Regions from separate parts of the Rhizobium sp. Nf11,1 genome, predicted to be linked through region 2. Evidence: riboswitches for the same ligand, from Rfam matches in the RefSeq annotation. Region 2 holds a riboswitch; each other region holds the start of a gene.
The links. A riboswitch is a leader RNA that binds a small molecule or an ion and turns the genes downstream of it on or off. The one in region 2 is predicted to bind cobalamin.
Positions count from the first base shown of each region.

Region 1: it holds a riboswitch for cobalamin, as region 2 does, so the genes downstream of both, cobU (bifunctional adenosylcobinamide kinase/adenosylcobinamide-phosphate guanylyltransferase) here and nrdH (glutaredoxin-like protein NrdH) in region 2, are expected to answer to the same signal.
Region 3: it holds a riboswitch for cobalamin, as region 2 does, so the genes downstream of both, bluB (5,6-dimethylbenzimidazole synthase) here and nrdH (glutaredoxin-like protein NrdH) in region 2, are expected to answer to the same signal.

Region 1 covers NZ_JBOBHU010000010.1:171,116-178,544, reverse strand. The annotation lists gene ACQ7C1_RS16955 (cobyric acid synthase) at 1-780, shown strand, start outside; gene ACQ7C1_RS16950 (adenylate/guanylate cyclase domain-containing protein) at 1,066-2,271, shown strand; gene ACQ7C1_RS16945 (chloride channel protein) at 2,342-4,132, opposite strand; cobalamin riboswitch at 4,385-4,781, shown strand; gene cobU (bifunctional adenosylcobinamide kinase/adenosylcobinamide-phosphate guanylyltransferase) at 5,183-5,692, shown strand; gene cobW (cobalamin biosynthesis protein CobW) at 5,699-6,748, shown strand; gene cobN (cobaltochelatase subunit CobN) at 6,758-7,429, shown strand, end outside.
Region 2 covers NZ_JBOBHU010000038.1:6,530-13,958, forward strand. The annotation lists gene ACQ7C1_RS30540 (helix-turn-helix domain-containing protein) at 1-110, opposite strand, end outside; gene msrB (peptide-methionine (R)-S-oxide reductase MsrB) at 320-805, shown strand; gene ACQ7C1_RS30550 (TIGR03862 family flavoprotein) at 836-2,044, opposite strand; gene ACQ7C1_RS30555 (MerR family transcriptional regulator) at 2,115-2,537, opposite strand; gene ACQ7C1_RS30560 (heavy metal translocating P-type ATPase) at 2,609-4,867, shown strand; cobalamin riboswitch at 5,077-5,300, shown strand; gene nrdH (glutaredoxin-like protein NrdH) at 5,562-5,783, shown strand; gene nrdI (class Ib ribonucleoside-diphosphate reductase assembly flavoprotein NrdI) at 5,797-6,198, shown strand; gene nrdE (class 1b ribonucleoside-diphosphate reductase subunit alpha) at 6,177-7,429, shown strand, end outside.
Region 3 covers NZ_JBOBHU010000010.1:34,759-42,187, reverse strand. The annotation lists gene ACQ7C1_RS16280 (TolB family protein) at 1-537, shown strand, start outside; gene ACQ7C1_RS16275 (3-deoxy-7-phosphoheptulonate synthase) at 1,214-2,281, opposite strand; cobalamin riboswitch at 2,563-2,748, shown strand; gene bluB (5,6-dimethylbenzimidazole synthase) at 2,791-3,480, shown strand; gene ACQ7C1_RS16265 (DUF2865 domain-containing protein) at 3,484-4,584, opposite strand; gene ACQ7C1_RS16260 (ribonuclease H family protein) at 5,022-5,549, shown strand; gene ACQ7C1_RS16255 (GntR family transcriptional regulator) at 5,723-6,364, opposite strand; gene ACQ7C1_RS16250 (M20 family metallopeptidase) at 6,540-7,429, shown strand, end outside.

The sequences.
Region 1 (7,429 bases), on a different contig from region 2:
TGGCTGCAGGCCGCCGCGCGCCTGCCGGCCGAAGATTCGGTCGTGCTCGAACGGCTGGCGAGGGGCGGGGCGGGTGCCCTGAAGATCGCCGTGCCGATGCTGCCGCGCATTGCCAATTTCGACGATCTCGATCCGCTGAGGGCGGAGGCGGATGTCGAGCTGGTCTTCGTACGCTCAGGCGAGCGGCTGCCTGTCGATGCGGGCCTTGTCATTCTGCCCGGGTCCAAATCGACGATCGCGGACCTCGCCGATCTGAGAGTCCAGGGCTGGGACCGCGATCTTGAGGCGCATGTCCGGCGCGGCGGCCGGGTGATAGGCATCTGCGGCGGCTACCAGATGCTCGGCCGCAGGGTCCACGATCCGCTGGGAATCGAGGGCGGAAGCTCAGAGGTGCCGGGGCTTGCGCTGCTCAACGTCGAGACCCAGATGGCGCCGGAGAAGACCGTGCGCAACAGCCAGGCCCGCTCGACGGAATTCGATGTGCCGCTTGCCGGATACCAGATCCATCTCGGCATCACCCGGGGACCGGATTGCCATAGGCCGTCGACGATTATCGACGGGGCACCCGACGGGGCGCTGTCGGCTGACGGTCGGATCATGGGCACCTACCTGCACGGGCTCTTTGCCAGTGACGCCTACCGCACCCGGCTGCTTCAAAGCTTCGGCTTGTCCGGTGAACGGCAGAACTATCGTGAGAGCGTCGAACAGGCGCTCGACGAGATCGCCGGGGAATTGGAACGTCACCTCGATCCACGCTGGCTGGCGGGACTGATGGGTTAGCCGTCGGGGACAGCGACCTTCAAAGAGCCGGGCCAGACGGTGCATGATGGTATAGATCCTTCAAGGCCGCGCCTGCGGCTTCGCGCCTCAGGGCGAGGTGCGTTGAAGAATGCCGTCGAATGGGCCATTTGAGAGTGCCGGAGTCCGATGGCCGATGTCTGAGAAACCTCCCTCGAGGCGCGCAGGCCGACGGTCGCGTCGCAAAGGGTGCGGCGGAATGCTGCAGTCCTGGTCGCATCGCTTTTGCGCTCAAGGGTAGTGTCGATATGCGAATTGGACTAATGTATGGTTGTTGACCCTCAAGCGGAGGCTTGGAAAATTACAGATCATATTCAGTGGCTTATTGAGCAGGGAATCACGAGCGAGCATATTGGCGATCTCGTCGCCGGCCTGTGCGACCGGCTAATCGCGGAAGGGTTTCCGATCTGGCGGGCAAGCATCCGCATGCCGTCGCTTCATCCGATGTACCGCGGCATAGCGGCCAATTTCGTCAGGGGTGGCGTCACGACCATCGAAATGGCCGGACATGGCAGCGCAGCGGATCGCGTCTTCGAGGAGACGCCGATATTCTACCTTTTGAATCGCGGCGAGAAAACCGGTCGGTGGAATCTGGCGAAGGGCGAGGGTCTCCAGTATGCCGAGCTTTCCGAATTTGCGCTTGCCGGTGGCACGGATCACGTGATCAATCTTTTCGAGTTCCCGAAGGAGGTCGCGCTGCGCGGGCTCGGTTTTTCCCTGACCAGCGATGCACCAGGCGGATTCTCCGACAATCAGCTGGCCATCGTCGATAAACTGTTCCCGGCACTGGGACTTGCGGCCTACCGCGTGGCGGTTTCGAAGACCGCGACCGATATCCTTGCCGTCTATACCGGCGCCAGGACCAGCGCCCGCATCCTTGCCGGCGAAACCCGCAGGGGAATGGGCGGATCCATCGATGCGGCTATCCTGCTTGCCGACCTCCGCAACTTTACGGCGCTGACCGAGGTCTATCAGCCGGGGGAGATCGTCGGCTTTCTCAACGAGCATTTCGAGCTGATCGACCGGCATGTCGAGGAAAATTCCGGCGAGATCCTTAAGTTCATGGGCGATAGCGTACTGGCGATCTTTCCGACGGATGCCGAGGATCCGCAAAAGGCCTGCATGGCCGCATTGGCGTCGGCCCAGAACCTGCTGCGGGCAAACGAAGAGCTCAATCGTGAGCGGACGCGCAACGGCGGTCCGCATATCGGCATCGATGTCGTGCTGCATCTCGGCGAGGTTTTTTACGGAAATGTCGGTGCTCACGGCAGGCTCGACTTCACGGTGATCGGCAGGGCCGTCAACGAGGCCTCGCGGCTTGAAAAGCTTTGCGGAACGCTTGAGCAGCACCTGCTGCTGTCGGAAAGCTTCGCGGCGACCTGTGCCGTGCCCTGTGATCATCTCGGCTCGTTCGAACTGCGCGGCGTTTCGAAGAGAGCCGACGTCTTCCGGCTTGCCGGCGCCGCCTCATAGAGCGCCGTGCGTCCTTTCGGGACGCTCTAATGCTATAAATCTACGCATCGGCCGATGCGCTAGTGTCCGCTCAGATTTCGCCAGACACCTCGCGGCGGCGGCGGTCGAGTTCTTCACTGTAGCGGCGCAGCGTATGGCTTTCGCTGAGTTGTCCGACCACTTTGCGCTCGATCAGATTGTTGACGACGGCGAGCGCTTCGCTTTCGCTTTTGTCGAAGATCGCCGCCGCCTGTTTGGCATTCATCTGCGGCTGCAGGAAATCATTGCGATAGCGGACGAAATCGGCAAGCGTCTGGCCCTCGTCCTGAGCGTCGGTCGGGTTAGCGTAGATCTCCGGGACTAGTACGAGGCCAGCATATTTGTCGTTCTCGTCGACGAGAATGACGCGCTGGGTCGAGCCGATCGGGAAGGCCTTCTTGAAGTCGTCCAGCGAGATATCGGCCCTTGCCGTCTTCACGTCGGCGCGCATCAGCTTGTTCACGGTGAGATTGCGGATCCAGCCGACGTCGTGGGCGCTGCGGATGCTCTCGCCGCGCAGATGGAAGCGCCATGTGGCGAAGGAGTAGCCGAAGGTCGAGCGCACGACGAGCGAGGAGGTGATGACGGCCGCAAGAACCAGTGCCGTGATCGGGAAATCGCCGGTGATTTCGAGCGCCAGAAAGGTCATCGTCAGCGGCCCGCCAATGACGGCGACGGCCAGGGAACTCATCCCGACCACAGCATAAATGACCGGCGTCAATGTCGCATCGGCAAAATAGGGGCCGCAATAAGCAAAGAGCTTGCCCAGCAGGGCGCCCATGAACAGCGAGGCGAAGAACAGACCACCCCTGAAGCCGGAGCCGATCGAGATTGCCGAAGCCAGCGATTTCAGAAGAAAGAGACCGATCAGCGCCGGGATCGCCACGTCGCGGGACAAGTTGAGATGCAGCGCCCCGTGGCCGGCCGAAAGCACCTGCGGCGAGATCATCGCGAGAAGCCCGACGATGATGCCGCCGAGCGCCGGGCGAAAGGGCGGAGCGATCGAGCTTTTGCGCGCCACCTCCTCGATGAAGGCCACGCCCTGCATGAGGAGAATGCCAACGCCGGCGCAGAAGACGCCGAGCAGCAGCGCCGGGACATAATCGGCCGGCACGACCGAGCCGAAGCTGCCGATATCGATGGTGAAATCGCCCTCGGCAAGCAACCTTGCGATGAGGGTCGAAACGAGGGCGGAGACCACAACCGGGGTTAACGATACGATGGTGTAGGTGCCGATGATCAGCTCGAAAGCGTAGAAGGCGCCCGTCAGCGGCGCGTTGAACGCGGCGGCAATGGCGCCGGCCGCACCGCAGCCGACAAGGATGCGCAGGTCCGAACGGCGCAGCTGCAGCTTCAGGCCGAATTTCGAGGCGAGGCCGGCGGCAAGCTGGGTGTAGCCGGCCTCCAGGCCGACCGAGGCGCCGAAGCCGTTGGAGATCAGATTCTGTACGGCAACGATGATGCTGTCGGTTAGCGACAGGCGGCCGCCATGCAGCGCATTGGCCTCGATCGGGTCGACCATCGGTTTCTTGCGCCGCTTGGCGAGCACCAGGAGCAGCAGGCCGAGCAGGGCGCCGCCGATGACCGGGGCGGCGAGCAGCAGCATCTTGTCTTCGATGACCGAGGCGCTCAACCTTTCACTGTCGGCGATGCCGAACACCTGCTGGTGCAGCTCGTTGGAGACATAGCTCATGCAGGTCACGGCAAGTCCCGAGGCGATGCCGACGATGGCGCCCGCCAGCGAGAGGCCGACTTCGCTGCGGCGAGTGAGGGCGCGCAACCGCCCCGGATCGAGGAAAACTCGCAGCGCACGCAGGCGGCGCCGATCCAATTTCATAAGCATGGCTAGACAACTAGGCGGGGAGAGGCCCGGTCAAGGGCGATGGCGCAACCGGCTTGCAGCGCAATTGCGGCGAAAAGCCGGCGGGCCGGTCAAATATTTATTACGTAAATTACTGATAAAAGACGATATTTCCGGTAGAGTCAGTGGTATTGGCGTGACCTTTCGCCCCCTCGCGCTAGAGGAGGGCTGCGAAGGTCGATTGACTTCAGCCCCCGGCTTGCCTAACCATCCCTCAACGGATGGTCGCTTGACCATCCTGACATAACGGATGGTTCCGGATCGGCGTTGCGCCCTTCCGGATGAAAAGGGAATGTGACGGGGCGGACCCAAGCCGGGCGCCCTTATCACAGCCGACCCCGCGACTGTAGAGCGGTCAGGGTCTTCCATCCGGCATCGAGCCCTTCCGGCCGGCAGCCCGCAATCGTGCAGGCGAGCAGGATGGGCGACATGTCGGAAAAGCCACTGGACATGCATGGTGATCAACCGGGGTCGGACGCCTCTATTTCTACGAATCGTCCACCTTTTCACCGATGCAGCCGGGAAGGCGAGGCGGATCCGCTGGCACGATGCGGGGCGACCGGTTTCCGGTCCGCCCCGATCGCGGCCGATACCCGCGAGCCAGGAGACCTGCCATGCGCGCCGGGCGACGAGCCCAATCCTGGGCCAGAGGTCCACTGCCAGCACGGAGGTTGTTTTGGCTGAACGATTGAATTCAGCGCTGCCTTCGGTGGCGCGATGCAGTGGCGGCGGTGCGGTGCTTTCGGCCGCCTGTGTCGAGTATGCGGTACCCCCCTCTGTCCTGCCCGACTGCCGGGGTCGAGCCGCGGGTCTCGACCCGTCCTCCGGACCCTCCACAAGGGGGGAGACCGGCAAGAAGCGAGACCTTCGCCCTACATCGGTTGTTTGGGAAGACCCGTGCCGCGATTCAATCTCCCCCCTTGTGGGGGAGATGTCCGGCAGGACAGAGGGGGGTGTCGCACCCTCAGCCGTCAAGGAATACCCACCCGAAACAAGCCTCGATTATGCCTTCTCTCCCAGGAGCGGCCGAGCATGACCGCTACCCTCATCCTCGGCGGCGCCCGCTCCGGCAAATCCCGTTTCGCCGAAAATATCGTCATTTCCACCGGCCTCGAGCGGCATTACATCGCGACCGGCCGCGCCTGGGACGACGAGATGCAGGCGCGTATCGACCAGCACCAGGACGATCGCGGTCCTTCCTGGACGACGCATGAGGAGCCGCTTGATCTCGTCGGCAAGCTTGCAGCTATCGACAGTGAGGGCAGGGCGATCCTGGTCGATTGCCTGACGCTGTGGCTCACCAATTTGATGATGGAGGGGCGCGATATCGCGGTTCAGGCTGCTGCGCTTGCCGGCTGGCTGCCGCAGGCGAAGGCGCGGCTCGTCATCGTTTCCAACGAAGTCGGCCTCGGCATCGTGCCTGACAATCGCATGGCGCGGGAATTTCGCGATCATGCCGGGCGGCTGCATCAAATGATCGCGACGAAGGCCGCCGAAGTCTATTTCATCGCGGCCGGTCTGCCGCTGAAAATGAAGGGTTGAAGTTCCATGAAACAGCAGAAAATCCCCGCAACCGTCATCACCGGCTTTCTCGGCGCCGGCAAGACGACGATGATCCGCAACCTGCTGACCAATGCCGGCGGCAGGAAGATCGCGCTCATCATCAACGAGTTCGGCGATCTCGGCGTCGACGGCGATGTGCTGAAGGGCTGCGGCGCGGAGAACTGCACCGAGGACGACATCATCGAACTCACGAACGGCTGCATCTGCTGCACCGTGGCCGACGATTTCATTCCGACCATGACCAAACTTCTGGAGCGCGACCAGCGCCCCGACCATATCGTCATCGAGACCTCGGGTCTTGCCCTGCCGCAGCCGCTCGTCGCCGCCTTCAACTGGCCCGATATCCGCAGCGAAGTCACCGTCGACGGCGTTGTCACCGTGGTCGACAGCGCTGCGGTTGCCGCAGGCCGTTTTGCGGATGATCATGATGCCGTCGATGCGCGCCGCGCCGAGGATGAATCGCTCGATCATGAAAGCCCGATCGAGGAGCTCTTCGAAGATCAGCTGACCTGCGCCGACCTGATCGTGCTCAACAAGACCGACCTGATCGACAGCGATGGCCTTGGACGCGTCAAGAGCGAGGTTGCCTCGCGCATCGCCCGCAAACCCGTGATGATCGAGGCCAGGAATGGCGCGGTGCCGGCAAGCGTGCTGCTCGGCCTAGGCATCGGCACGGAAGACGATATCGGCAACCGCAAATCCCATCACGAGCTGGAGCATGAAGAGGGCGAGCCGCATGATCACGACGAATTCGACAGTTTCGTCGTCGAACTCGGCGCCATCTCCGATACGGCAGGTTTCGTCGAGAGGCTGAAGGCCATCATCGCCGCGCATGACGTACTGCGCCTCAAAGGCTTCATCGACGTTTCCGGCAAGCCGATGCGCCTGCAGCTGCAGGCCGTCGGTGCCCGCATCGATCAGTATTTCGACCGCGCCTGGGCGCCTGATGAAGCGCGCAGCACCCGCCTCGTCGTCATCGGCCTGCATGAGATGGATCAGGACGCGGTGCGCAAGGCGATCGAAGCGCTCGCTTAGGGATAGTCGATGCATCTGCTTCTGGCCCAGCAAGGATCGATCAGCGACGGCGAAGAGGCGATCGACCTCGGGCAGACGCCTGGCGATATCTTGTTCCTCTCGGCCGCCGACACCGAGCTTGCAGCGATCGCCGCGGCGTATGCCGGCGGAGTGGCGGGCTATTCGCTGAGGCTTGCAAGCCTGATGAGCCTGAAGCATCCGATGTCGGTCGATACCTATGTCGAGCGGACGGCGCAGCATGCGAGGCTGATCATCGTGCGGGCGTTGGGCGGGGCGAGCTATTTCCACTATGCGCTGGAGGCGCTGCATGCGGTTGCTGCGCGGAATGGCGCGCTGATTGCAGTGCTGCCGGGGGATGCCAAGCCAGATGCCGGACTGACGCCGTTTTCCAATGTGGCGTTGGAGGATCTCAATGCGCTGTGGGGCTATCTGATCGAGGGCGGCGACGCCAATGCGCGGGGCTTTCTTGCCTATGCAGCGGCGATGCTTTCGGGGGAGGAGAAGCCGACGCCGGCCGCGCCGCTGATGAAGGCGGGGATCTGGTGGCCGGGGAGAGGGCTGGTTGGGATTGAGGGATGGAAGAGGCTTGTTTCAAGCGCGTCTTCCTTGGCTGTCGAAGTCGTGACACCCCCCTCTGTCCTGCCGGACATCTCCCCCACAAGGGGGGAGATCGGCAAGGGG
Region 2 (7,429 bases):
TGCATCGTCATGCACCGCCGCCAGGAGGCGACCACCGGAGAACTGGCGGCGGCGGAGTCGCGTTGGGCCGACGTGTAGACGTGCTCGGCATGTGCAGAGTGTTCGTGCATCGGCTCCTCCCACCGAAATTCAGCGCAGTCTGGTGGAAAAGCCGCGGGTTTGCAATCAGCCCGCACTTGGCGGTCCTCAATCCCCGACTCTTCCCGACGAAAGGACTGAATTCACATTTCGGTGTTCGTGCCGTCTTCGTTGTAACAAAAGACTGCTCCTGTCCGTAGTTCTGTGCAGAAACGAAGTTTGCCGGCGAGGAGAATCGACCGTGTTGAACAGACGATTGTTGCTGATGGGCGCCGCTTTCGGAGCGATGGCAGTTCGCTTGGGCCTGATCGGTGAGGCGATCGCCGGCGAGACCTTCGCGGTGACGCACAGCGAGGCGGAATGGCGCAAGCTGCTGACGCCGGATCAGTATGCCGTCCTGCGCCAGGCGGGGACGGAGTCTCCCTTCACCAGCGTCTTGCTGCACGAGGAGCGGAACGGCAAGTTCGCCTGCGCCGGCTGCGACCAGAACCTGTTTTCCTCGGCGACCAAATTCGACAGCGGCACCGGCTGGCCGAGCTTCTGGGCGCCTCTTAAAGACGCCGTCGGCACGGAGCGCGACACCAGCTTAGGCATGACGCGGACCGCTGTGCATTGCAGCCGTTGCGGCGGCCATCTCGGTCATGTCTTTGATGACGGCCCGAAACCAACCGGGCTTCGCTACTGCATGAACGGTCTTGCCTTGACGTTTCATCCGGCCTCGGCCTGATCGGGGAACAGCTGTTGTCCCGATTCTGTTCTAGCGCGGCAACCAAGCCTCGATGCCGCGCCCGGCTGCACGGCCGGTCGCCAGACAGGCGGTGAGGAGATAGCCGCCGGTCGGCGCCTCCCAGTCGAGCATCTCACCGGCGACGAAGGTGCCGGGCAGCGCCTTCAGCATGAAGTCTTCGTTGATGCTGGTCCAGCGGATGCCACCTGCAGAGGAGATCGCCTCGGCAATCGGCTTTGTATCGAGAACCGGTACCGGCAGAGCCTTGATCACGCCGGCGAGACGTTCGGGATCGGCTCGGTCGCGGTCCGGCGCGAGTTCGCGCAGCAATGCCGCCTTGACGCCTTCAAGCCCGGCACCCTTGCGCAGGCGGTTTGAAAAGCTCGACCTGGTGTCCTGCCGCGTCAAATCGCGCGCCAGCCTTTCGATCGTCCGGCCCGGGGCGAGGTCGAGCGTCAGGGCAGCGCTGCCGTGGTGCAGCAGCCGGTCGCGGAGGCTGGCCGCATGGGCGTAGACCAAGCTGCCTTCGATGCCGCTGCCGGTGATGACGAACTCGCCGGGAAAGGTGCCGGCTTCGGATGTGGCGGTGACCGACTTGACGGGCTCGCCGGCGAAACGCGCGCTGAAGCCGGCGCTCCAGTCGACGACGAAGCCACAATTGGCGGGCCGGAAAGCAGCGATCTCGACGCCCCTCTGGGCCAACCAGGGCAGCCAGGCGGCATCCGAGCCAAGGCGCGGCCAACTTGCGCCGCCAAGCGCCAGCAGGGCGGCGTCGCAATGGACGATGCTACGCCCTTCCGGCGTTTCGAAAACGTAACCGTCTTCGACAAGGCCGGTCCAGCGATGGCGGGTGCGCAACGCAACACCCCGCTCTTCAAGCCGCTTGAGCCAGGCACGCAGCAAAGGAGAAGCCTTCATCACCTTGGGGAAAACCCGGCCGGACGAGCCGACGAAAGTTTCCGTCCCGAGCCCTGCGGCCCAATCCCTGATATCACCGGGAGTAAAGGCGTCGAGAGCGGGACGTAGACGGGCTGAAGCCGTTCCGAAGCGCGTAACGAAACGGGCATAATCCTCGGAATGGGTGATGTTGAGGCCCGACTTGCCGGCCAGCAGGAACTTGCGGGCGAAGGTCGGCATCGCGTCGTAGATCGCCACAGCATGGCCGGAGAGCGAAAGCAGCTCGGCAGCCGCAAGACCCGTGGGGCCGCCACCGATGATCGCAATCCGTTTCTGGCTCATGATGTCTTCGCCCGATTCCTTCCGGCGCAGTTTTGGCGCGGTCGCCGCTCACCTGCAAGGGTGCAGGTCGTCAATGGTGAGAATGCATGCATTGACCATGGTCGGCGAGAATCTCTATGACCCGGCACTGGTCGACGCGGCCGTGGCCGCAGCCCTCCACCATCATTTCCAGCTCGGCCTTCAAAGCCATCAGGCTGCGGATGCGCTGCTCAACCTCAAGGAGGCGAGCCTTGGCGATGGCGTCGGCCGAGGCGCAGGACTGGTTCGGATCATCCTGCAGCGTCAGCAGCGTGCGGATTGCCTCGATCTCGAAACCGAGCTCGCGCGCGTGGCGGATGAAAGCGAGGCGGCTGATGTCGGCAGGTTCGAAGGATCGCTGGTTGCCTTCGCTGCGGCTCGGGGCCGCAAGCAGGCCGATGCTCTCGTAATAGCGCACCGTCGGCACCTTGACGCCGCTCCGGCGTGCGGCTTCGCCGATGGTGATCTTTTTCATGATTTTCCTCTTGCACCTCTAGTCGCTAGAGGATGTAGGAGAAATGCTTCTATTTGGCAAGGAAGCGGATCATGGCGGAGACGAGCGAGACACGGTACCGGGTCGGCGGCATGGATTGCGCCGCCTGCGCGACCAAGATCGACGCGGCGGTCAGACGGGTGGCAGGCGTTGCTGATGTTTCCGTGTCGGTGATGGCGGGCACGATGACCGTCCGGCATGACGGCAGTGACCTCAAGGCGATCGAGAAGAAGGTGACGGGGCTTGGTTATTCCGTCTCGCCCTTTGCCGGAAGCGCAGCCCCTATACCTGAACGCCGCTTGCATCGTCATGACCATCATCATGATCACGGCGATCACGCAGACCACCACCACGCCGGTCATGATCACAGTCATGAAGGCCATGGTCACGACCACGCCCGTGGCGAAAAGGAAATCGAAGGCCTGCATGGGCACGGCTACATGCCGATGACCGGCCCCTGGTGGAAGAGCAGGAAAGGGCGGTTGACCATACTTTCCGGTGCAGCGCTCGTTACCGCTTATACTATCGGCCATCTCGTGCCGGCAGTCGCGTCCTATGCCTTTATCGTCGCCATGCTGGTCGGTCTGGTGCCGATCGCCCGGCGCGCTGTCATGGCGGCCCTCTCCGGCACTCCTTTCTCGATCGAGATGCTGATGACGATCGCCGCCGTCGGCGCCGTCATCATCAACGCGGGAGAGGAAGCGGCAACCGTCGTCTTCCTGTTCCTCGTCGGCGAGTTGCTCGAAGGGGTGGCCGCGGGCAAGGCGCGTGAAAGCATCCAGTCTCTAACGGCCCTGGTGCCGAAAACCGCACTGCTCGAAGACAATGGGCAGATGCGCGAGGTGCCGGCGGAAAGCCTTGCCGTGGGGGCGATCATCATGGTTCGTCCCGGCGACCGCATCTCGGCCGACGGCATCATCGTTTCAGGCGAGAGCGTGATCGACGAGGCGTCGGTGACGGGCGAGAGTACGCCGGTGCGCAAGGGCGTCGACGCCGTCGTTTATGCCGGTACGGTGAATGGCGATGCGGTGCTCCGGGTTCGTGTCACGGCGGCCGCAGCCGACAATACCATCGCCCGTGTCGTCAAGCTGGTGGAGGAGGCGCAGGAATCCAAGGCGCCGACGGAACGCTTCATCGATCGGTTCTCGCGCTATTATACGCCCGGTGTTGTCGTGGTCGCCGCACTCGTCGCGGTCGTTCCGCCGCTTTTCTTCGGCGGTTTGTGGCACGAATGGATCTACAAGAGTCTTGCCATCCTTTTGATCGGTTGCCCTTGCGCACTGGTGATCTCGACGCCAGCGGCGATCGCCGCTTCGCTGTCGGCAGGTGCGCGGCGCGGGCTCTTGATGAAGGGCGGCGCGGTCCTGGAAACGCTCGGCAAGGTGACGATGGTCGCCTTCGACAAGACAGGCACGCTGACCGAAGGCAAGCCCAAGGTGACCGACATCGTCTCCTTCGGATTGAGCGACGCGCAGCTCTTGTCGCGTGCGGCCGTGCTGGAGCGGGGGTCAAGCCATCCGTTGGCACTCGCCATCCTCAACCGCGCCAAGGCCGATGGTGTTCCGGTGCCGCCGGCTTTTGAACTCGAGGCGCTGCCGGGCAAGGGCGTCCGTGGCAAAGTCGGGGGCGAGACGCTGGATCTGCTGTCGCCGTCCGCTGCCCGCGAGCGCGGCGCGCTCAGCGCCGAACAGAGTGCACGCATCACTGACCTGAACGACGAGGGCAAGAGCGTGTCGGTGCTGCTTGTCAACGGCGCTGCGGCCGGTCTGATCGCCATGCGTGACGAGCCGCGTGAGGACGCGGTGGCCGGGCTCTCGGCGCTCAAATCGGCCGGCGTCAAGGCGATGATGCTGACTGGGGACAACAAGCGGACGGCAGCGGCCGTTGCCGGCATGCTCGGCATCGACTGGCGCGGAGAGATGATGCCCGAGGACAAGCAGCGGGTCGTCGGTGAACTGAAGCTCGAGGGTTTCACCGTCGCCAAGGTCGGCGACGGTATCAACGACGCGCCGGCGCTCGCCGCCGCCGACATCGGTATCGCCATGGGCGGCGGCACCGATGTGGCGCTGGAGACGGCCGATGCCGCCGTGCTGCACGGGCGCGTTGGCGACGTGGCGCGAATGATCGCGCTTTCGCAGCGGACGATGCGCAATATCCTCGAGAATATCACCATTGCACTCGGGCTGAAGGCTGTCTTCCTGGTGAGCACGATCATCGGGATCACCGGGCTCTGGCCGGCGATTCTCGCCGATACCGGAGCCACCGTGCTGGTTACGATCAACGCGCTCAGGCTGCTCCGCGTAGAGGAATAAATCCTTTCCTCTTCGGAGCGCCGATTAGGGCCGATCCGGAATCGAAAACCGCAGAGCCGGCTACAGGCCGGCTCTCGTCGTTCAGGCCTTCTCCACAGTTCGTTTTGTTTAAGCCTTCATTATCCATGTTTTTCACAGGAACGCAGTGATTTCAAACCTGCCGTAACGCAACGCACAAACCATCCGTTGACGTGAATTTCGATTCGCGTACTATATCTAGTGTTCAAGGTTCCTTCGATTCGTGAGGATCGCGGGCTAAGACGGGAATATGGTGCGTCTCGCCATGAGGGTGGGGCAAGGCCGGAGCTGCCCCCGCAACTGTGAGCGGAGAGCAACTGTCCGATTTCGGGTCACTGGGGCATGATGCCTCGGGAAGGCTGGGCAGGTGCTTCGACCCGTGAGCCAGGAGACCTGCCTTGAATGAAACGTCCACGGGCGGGGTGTCCGGAAGGTCGCGTGCATGCAGCGGAATGATCCGCGCTGTTGCGCTGCCCCGAACGACCGCATGAGCACTTCGGGGTTTGAAGTCATGTCGAGAGCATCAAGGCCGGCGCCCGCGCACATCCTGCGAGGGACCAAGTCAGGCGTTTAAAGCGCCAACCTTGCCAGATCACTATCAAGCATTTCCCCGGACGCCGCATGGCGCCCGATCCCAGTCCTGCGTCCTGAATTCATTGACTTCACGAGGAACATGATGAGCGTTACCGTTTACAGCAAGCCGGCCTGTGTCCAATGCACGGCCACTTACCGCGCCCTCGATCGCCTGGGCGTGGATTATGAGATCGTCGATATTTCCGAGGATGCCGAAGCGCTCGATCGCGTGCGTGGCATGGGCTACATGCAGGTTCCGGTCGTCGTTGCCGGCGAGCAGCATTGGGCGGGCTTCCGCCCCGACATGATCAGCGCGCTCTCCTGACCGGAGAAAAGGAGTGGGGCTGATCGTCTATTATTCCAGCCGATCCGGGAACACCCATCGTTTCGTCGAGAAGCTGGGATTGCGCGCGGCGCGCATTCCCCTCGGCGCTGAGGCCATCCACATTCGCGAACCCTATGTGCTGATCTCGCCTACCTATTGCGGAAACGGCGGTAAAGGGGCCGTGCCCAAGCGGGTGATCCGCTTCCTCAACGAGGCGGAAAACCGCTCCAACATCCGCGGCGTGATTGCTGCGGGCAACAGCAATTTCGGCGAGACCTATGGGCTCGCCGGCGATGTCATCTCGAAGAAGTGCCGGGTGCCGTACCTCTACAGGTTCGAGCTCCTGGGAACTGCCGAGGATATCTCCAATGTCAAAGACGGGATGGGACGATTTTGGACACGGGAACAAATCTGACGCGGGACGCGGGCGCAAAACCGCTGAAAGCGGCCGAAACACTCGACTATCATGCACTGAACGCGATGCTCAACCTCTACGACGACGAGGGAAAGATCCAGCTCGACAAGGATCGCGTGGCGGCCAAGCAATATTTCCTGCAGCATGTGAACCAGAACACCGTGTTCTTTCACAATCTTCGGGAAAAGCTCGATTACCTCGTCACGGAGGGCTATTACGAGCAGGAGGTTCTCGACCAGTATTCCTTCAATTTCGTCCGCGACCTGTTCGATCAGGCCTATGCCAAGAAATTCCGGTTTCCTACCTTCCTCGGGGCTTTCAAATATTACACCAGCTATACGCTGAAGACCTTCGACGGAAAGCGCTATCTCGAGCGCTACGAAGACCGCATCTGCATGGTGGCGCTGGCTTTGGCGCGCGGCGATGAGGCCCTTGCTCGCGACATAGTCGACGAGATCATTTCCGGCCGCTTCCAGCCGGCAACGCCCACCTTCCTCAATGCCGGCAAGAAGCAGCGCGGCGAACTCGTTTCCTGTTTCCTGCTGCGCGTCGAGGACAACATGGAATCGATCGGCCGGTCGATCAATTCGGCGCTGCAGTTGTCGAAACGCGGCGGCGGCGTGGCCCTGTCGCTGACCAATATCCGCGAGGCGGGCGCGCCGATCAAGCAGATCGAAAACCAGTCCTCCGGCATCATCCCCGTCATGAAGCTCCTGGAAGACAGCTTCTCCTATGCCAATCAGCTCGGTGCGCGGCAGGGGGCGGGTGCGGTTTATCTGAACGCCCATCATCCCGATATCATGCGCTTTCTCGACACCAAGCGTGAAAACGCCGATGAGAAAATCCGCATCAAGACGCTGTCGCTCGGCGTTGTCGTGCCCGACATCACCTTCGAACTCGCCAAGAACAATGAGGACATGTACCTGTTCTCGCCCTACGACGTGGAACGGGTCTACGGCGTGCCTTTCACCGAGATTTCGGTGACGGAGAAGTACCGGGAAATGGTGGCGGACGCCCGCATCTCGAAGAAGAAGATCAAGGCGCGCGAATTCTTCCAGGTCATCGCCGAAATCCAGTTCGAAAGCGGCTACCCTTACATCATGTTCGAGGACACGGTGAACCGCTCGAACCCGATTGCCGGGCGCATCTCCATGAGCAACCTCTGCTCGGAGATACTGCAGGTGAGCGAGGCGAGCGACTATCATGACGACCTTTCCTACAAGCATCTCGG
Region 3 (7,429 bases), on a different contig from region 2:
GGCGGCACGCCGCGGCTCGTCACGCAAAACCAGCCGTCCTATTGGCATGGTTGGTCGCCGGACGGGCGGCAGCTGGCCTATTGCGGCATTCGCGACGATCTCTTTGACATCTATACCATTTCCGTTGATGGCGGCGCCGAGACTCGGCTGACCCATGGCGAGGGCCGCAATGACGGACCGGACTATTCCGCCGACGGACAATGGATCTACTTCAATTCCAGTCGCACCGGGTTGATGCAGATCTGGCGTATCCACCCCGACGGTACGGGCCTCGAGCAGGTGACGTCGGACAATCAGGGCAACTGGTTTCCCCATCCATCGCCCAAAAACGACAAGGTGCTGATCCTGTCCTACGATCCTTCGGTCTTCGACCATCCGCGCGATCTCGACGTGCGGCTGCGGCTGATGGACATGGACGGCGGCAATCTGAAGACGCTGTTCGAGCTGTTCGGCGGGCAGGGCACGATCAACGTGCCCTGCTGGTCTCCTGATGGCGAGGAATTCGCCTATGTACGGTATTTTCCGGCGAAATCTTGAGAGGGCGCACCGCCAGTTCATGATGGCGGGATGCAGTCACTGATTAGCGGGGGCTGTTTCCGCCGGACACAATGTTTCAGAAGCGCGGTGCACAGTAACTCTTGAGTGCCCTCCGATGCTTTGTAGTTGCACCGAAACAGACTCACCCCCGGAAGGGGGAAATTTTGAATCGATACTTGAAACTGTGGTCGGTCCCGACTGAAATGCCACTACGGTTGTCTCCGGTCGACCATACTTGGATGTGAACGAATAGAACACGATCGAGGCGAACTCATCAACGCCTCCATCTCGTGTTTTCGTCACCGCGACGATTTGGTTGTTATCGCAAACGACAAGACTAACTTCTGCGCCATCAACATACCATTGACCGGGCAGCTCAGGTGAAAGCACCCTTACGTTCCAACCCCGCTCGCTTGAGATGCGCCTGGCCTCATCTAGCGAGCTACCTAATTTAAAAACGCTTGGGCTATCAGCTGTGTCAGCCTTGGCGCGCTCGGCACTGAATCCCATGGTTGACGCGATACAACAGGCTAAAAGCAAGCGAGCAGGTGCGGCAATCAAGTTTCTTGTCCTTAAAATATTCAGTCATACGGCGTACGATTGCATCGATGCCGCCGACTCCACAAGCCATTTTTGAATGGGCGGCGGGTCTGCCCGCCGCGTTGAATGCGGCCGCCTAAGCGGCAACGGCGGCCTTGCGGCGGTCGCGGACAGCCTTGGCGAGATCCTCAAGTACTTCCACCGATATATCCCAGCCGATGCAGCCATCGGTGATGGACTGGCCGTAGACCAGCGGCTTGCCGGGGATGAGATCCTGGCGACCGGCGACGAGGTTGCTTTCGATCATCATGCCCTTGATGTGATGCTTGCCCGTGGCGATCTGTCCGGCGACGTCCTTGACCACCCCCGGCTGGTTCATCGGATCCTTGCTGCTGTTGGCATGGCTGGCGTCGATGATGATGCGCGGGGCGACCCCGAGTTTCAGGCATTCCGCTGTGACGGCTCCGACATCGGCCGCCTCATAATTCGGCCGCTTGCCGCCGCGCAGGATGATGTGGCAGTCCTCATTCCCCTTCGTCGAGGCGATTGCCGCCTGTCCGGCCTTGGTGACGGCCGGGAAGTGATGCGGCTGTGAAGCGGCCAGGATCGCGTCGAGCGCGACGCGTGCGCCGCCGTCGGTGCCGTTCTTGAAGCCGATCGGGCAGGAGAGGCCGGAGGCGAGCTGGCGATGGATTTGGCTCTCGGTCGTGCGCGCGCCGATCGCACCCCAGCTGACGAGGTCGGCAATGTATTGCGGTGTGATCGTCTCGAGGAATTCGACCCCGGCGGGAAGGCCCATCGCGTTGATGTCGAGCAGCAGCCTTCTGGCAATTCTCAGCCCTTCCTCGATACGGTAGCTGCCGTCGAGATGCGGGTCGTTCATCAAGCCCTTCCAGCCGACTGTGGTGCGCGGCTTTTCGAAATAGACGCGCATGACGATTTCCAGATCACTGGAGAAGCGCTGTCGCTGCTCGGCCAGCCGCGCGGCATACTCGCGTGCAGCAACCGGATCGTGGATGGAGCAGGGGCCGATGACGACGATCAGGCGGTCGTCTTCACCCTCGAGAATCTTATGGATCGCGTGGCGGTTGCTGGTCACCGTCTCGCTGACGGCGGCGGTTCGGGGGATTTCCGCGATGACATCGGCGGGTCTGGTCAGCGGGGTGATCTCGAGAATACGCAGATCATCGATGGTGTCGGGCACGGCATGGCTCCTGTTTGGTCATACCGTGCGGAACAGAAAAGCCGCCAGGTAGACTAGCGGCTGTTCGGGTTGTCGTCGCGTTGAATTCAGTTACGCACAGACCCGCATCCGCTGGAAGCAGCGGTACGAATAAAATCGCGAGGAGGCGTAGGCTGAAGTCGTCGACATTCCGCGTATGTAGCGTCGCGGCCGCTCATTGTCACGCAAAATTTGCGAGGCGAAATCACGGGTTCGCCTCTTTAAGGCTGACGTGCCGACGCTTGCCTCCGTTCCGATTTCCTGAAATAGATGCGCCGTCAGGTGCCCGCCGTCCAGGCGGGAGAATCGGGAATCCGGTGCAAGGCCGGAACGTGCCCAACGCTGTAAGGCCGACGTCTGCCGCTTCATCACGCCACTGGCTTTGCCGGGAAGGCTGCGGCAGATGGATGAAGCCGAGTCAGAAGACCGGCCTGGCGAGATAGACCCAACCCGCGCGGACGGCGGGCGGTTGCGTTGTTGGGGATTTGACGATGCGACCCTCTTATGCGGATGCCCTTTCGGCGGCATCCGGTTTTTCCATGGCCGAACGTGAAGCCGTCTATCACGCAATCATGACGCGGCGTGACGTGCGCAGCCAGTTCCTGCCCGATCCCTTGCCCGACGATGTCGTGGCGCGGCTCCTGACCGCCGCCCATCATGCGCCGTCGGTCGGCTTCATGCAGCCATGGAATTTCATTCTCGTTAAAAGTGCAACCGTCCGCGCCCGCGTGCGCAACGCCTTTGCCGTGGCCAACGAAGAGGCAGCTTCGATGTTCGAAGGCGAGCGGCGGCAGGCCTATCGATCCCTCAAGCTCGAAGGCATCGTGGAGGCGCCGCTCGGCATATGCGTAACCTGCGATCCCACCCGCGGCGGCAGCGTGGTGCTGGGACGGACGCACAATCCGAGGATGGATTCCTATTCGACCGTTTGCGCCATTCAGAATCTCTGGCTCGCGGCCCGCGCCGAAGGGGTCGGCATCGGCTGGGTCAGCATCTTTCATGAAGGCGACCTGAAAACAATTCTCGGCATACCGGAGCATATCGAGGTGGTCGCCTGGCTCTGCGCCGGCTTTGTCGACCGTCTTTATGACGAACCGGAACTTTCGGTCAAAGGTTGGCGGCAGCGGCTGCCGCTCGAGGAACTCGTTTTCCACGACGGATGGGGACGCAACGACCCGTAGCAATTACTGCTGCTGTGGTTGCGGGCCCGGCGTCGCCGGATTGGCAAGGTCGATCGAGCCCTGGTCGCCGGCAAGGAATTGCGGGCCGACCTGACGAACCTTGTTCTGCGTGGGGTCGTAGGGACGTTCGGCAACGGATGGCTGCGGCGGGGCTGATGCTGCCGCAGTATCTTTCGTCGGCGGTTTAGTGCGGACCGTCGTGATCGAGCCCTGCTGCGGCGGTTCGCTCAGGGCCTGCTTGCCGCGCATCTCCTCGTAATAGGCGGTGAGATTGCAGGCGCAGGAATTTTTCTCGCCAGGCGCGCGGTTCTTGTAGACAAAAGCGTTCTTCATGGCGCTATAGGGCGCGCCCGTTGCGACCGAGATCATGTTCGAGGAGTCGGTGCTGGTCACGTCGCGATAGAAGAGCTCGGTTTCAATGCCGGGGCACATCTTGGCGCAGGTCTGGGCATCGCGGCCGAAATCCACCGAAGTGGTATTTGAGCTGATCGGGAAGAAGCCACCGTCGCAGCTGCGCACGCAGATGGTGCTGATCGGTGAAAACATTTCGGCCCTCGGCAGGCCGTAACGCAGATCGGTCTCTTCACCGCCGCCGAGCGGAATGAAGGTATCGGTGCGCATCGCCTGTTCCTCGACACTCGGGGCGGGGTCGTCTGCGCTACGCTCGGTCGGGGCATAGAAATTGTCGCTGTTGCAGCCGTTGCGTTCGAGTGCCGCCGTCAATTCTCGGCGCGAGTCGTCAGTGCCGTCACCCTGGTTGCGCAGCTCGTCGCGGCGCTCCTGGAGATAACGGATATTGTCGATCATCCGGGCTTCGGCGTCAGAGAGTTCGGCGCAAAAATCGGCGTTGTCACTGCCAATCACGACCATGCTGCCGGAAGTGCATCCGTTATTGCGCAGATCGTTGCGGACCTTGCGCAGCTCGAGGTTCTGCTCGGCCATGGCATTTGCATATTGGCGCGCTTCCGGCCCATTATTGCTACCGATCGATCGTGGCAGGTCGGCAAGGCGACCGCGCAAGTCGTTGCAAATAGCGCTGGTCTGTGCTGCGGCCGGTGATGCCAGCGCAAGCACAAGAGCAAGAGACAGATTTCGGCGTTTCACGGCGTCGTCCGGGAATGAGAAAGTGTCGATCGGTCAAAGGTGGCGTCCATCCGCCGTACCTTGTCTCTTAACGTGTTTCTCTTAATAAGCTTGGATCAATTCCTAGCGCATTTTCGAGATTTTATCCAGAAGATGTGGGTAATCTTCCGTTAGGTAAGTAGAACTTCGACGAGGCGCTCATCTGGTATGAGAAGCTCATGGGACGTCCGCAGAAAGCAAACCGATACCGGGCATGGCTTAGTGGCGTAACATGGGCGGGGCCGCCCTGCAGGACGGATTGTCCATGGCGCTGCCCCTCACAGTTTCCCATCGGCAGTAGGCGCTTTCGGTGCCACCGTCGTCAATAGTTGACACGAGGGAACGTGCAATTCCAATGTCGGCTGCGGGTGGCCGTCGCAAACCGCGCAGGTCAGGGCAGGGGCGCAGCGAAGGCGAAAATGGCAGGCATTTGCAAGGAGCTAAGCTCCCCCACAACGACGGCCCCGACAGCCCAACACGGTCTCCACGTCTTCGTGGATGGTTGTTATGACCCCGGTTCCGGGCACGGAGGCTGGGCCTTTGTCGCCTATCGCGATTCTGTGGAAATCGCGTCCAGCTTCGGCGGTGTGCGTGAGTCCGCCAATAATTCGATGGAATTGACCGCCGTCTTGCAGGCAGTCATGTGGATCAGTAGCGATGCAACGGGCGAAGCCGCGACCGTCTGGTCGGATTCGATCTATGCCGTCAAAGGCTGCAACGACAGGCGGCACATTTGGAAGAACAACGGCTGGAAGAAAAACAATCCGAATGGGAACGCCCGCAGCCGGGCAATCGCTAATGCGGAACTCTGGAAAGCGGTCGATCTTCAGCTATCCCGGAACGCCCTCGTAACCATTGCCTGGTGCAAGGGCCATTCCGGCATATCAGGCAACGAACGCGCGGATGAGCTTGCGGATGGAGGACGGCTGTCGATACGGGGCCCGTGATATGGGGATATCCACTGGCTGCGGATGCCTGGGATGGCACGGCGTCAAAACTCCACGCGGCGCGATTGCATCAGGGCACAAGGCCGCCGCCAGAGATGGCATAAATGCACCCTTCAGTGATTTCCGGTTTATGTCCAAGTTTCAGCATCAGCTAACGGCGTCATCGAGGCCGATCAGGCTTGAAGAATGTGCCTGCGCGTCAGCTCCATCAGACCATCGGTATCGCGTCGCTCTATCGCATCGACCATCTGCTGATGTTCGCGGCCGGATTGCTCGATGCGGGCGCGCGTTCGCCACTGCGACACCGGCGCGGAGGATGTCCGCTGGCGAATTTCCGTGATCAGCTCCACGAGTTCCTGGTTGCCTGCGAGAGCAAGCAGATGGCGGTGGAAGGCGAGATTGGCTTCGTAAAGTTCGAGCGTGGTGCCGTTCAGCACCAGATCGTCGAAGCGTGAAGCCAGAACCCGCAACTTCGCAATATCTGCCTCGCTCGCATTCGCGACGATGCGGTCGCTGACGGCGACTTCGAGGATGACGCGAATGTCGCTGACCTCCCGGGCGCGGCGCCCGTCTTGCTCATGGACGTGGTAACCACGATTGGGGACATGCTCCACCAGTCGCTTCTGCACCAACCTGTCGAGAGCTCTGCGGACCTCGGGCCGCGTACAGTTATACCGCCTTTCGAGATCGATCTGCTTCAGCCAGGTTCCGGGCGGGAGACGGCCGGCAAGGATATCCTGGAGAATGAGTTCGGTCACATCGGAGGTTTGCGGCTCTTGTGCTTGCGCCGTCGCTCCGCTTTCCAGCGAATTCATGCAATTCTCCCCAGCCCGATTTCGGCGATGACTATCATAGCTCTCCCCCGGCCAACAACGAGGCCGATTGACAGCGTCGAAAAATATTCCAGCTCATGGCTTGCGTGCCCGATTTAATTGGAGCATAAAATTGGCGCCAATTTGATTACCATTATATGAGGCGGGTTGTAAATCCATGCAGAACTCCGATGCGGTCTGGGAAATCGTCGAGAGAAAGCGCGCGGCGTTCTTCGAGTTGAGTGACCGCATCTGGGATATTCCCGAGACCAATTACCTCGAACATCAATCTGCCGAAGAGCACGCCCGCATGCTGGAAAGAGAGGGCTTTCGTGTCGAGCGCGGCATTGCCGGGTTGCCGACGGCGGTCATGGGAGAGGCGGGCGAGGGTGGCCCGGTCATCGCAATCCTTGGCGAGTTCGATGCGCTGCCGGGATTGAGCCAGGAGGCCGGTATTGCCGAGCAGCGGCCCTTGGTCGACAGCGGCAATGGTCACGGCTGCGGCCATAATATGCTGGGCGCCGGATCCATGCTCGCTGCCGCTGCGGTCAAGGATTTCCTTGCCGAAAGCGGCTTGAAGGGAAGGGTGCGCTATTATGGCTGCCCCGCGGAGGAAGGCGGCTCTTCGAAGGGTTTCATGGTGCGCGCCGGCGTTTTCGACGACGTGGATATCGCGATCTCCTGGCATCCGGCAGCCTTTGCCGGCGTCAACAACCCCATCTCGCTCGCCTGCAATGAGATCAACTTCCATTTTTCGGGGCGGGCGTCGCATGCCTCCGCGACGCCGCATCTCGGCCGCAGCGCTCTCGACGCAGTGGAACTGATGAATGTAGGCGTCAATTATATGCGCGAGCACATGCCTTCCACCGCGCGCATCCACTATGCCATCACTGACGCGGGTGGTGGGGCGCCTAACGTCGTGCAGGCACGCGCGACGGTACGCTATCTCGTCCGTGCTCGGACCTTGCCGGAACTCCTGTCTCTGGTTGCCCGGGTCAAGAAAGTTGCCGAAGGTGCTGCCCTGATGACCGAGACGACGGTCCGGAGTGAAATTGTCAGCGGGGATGC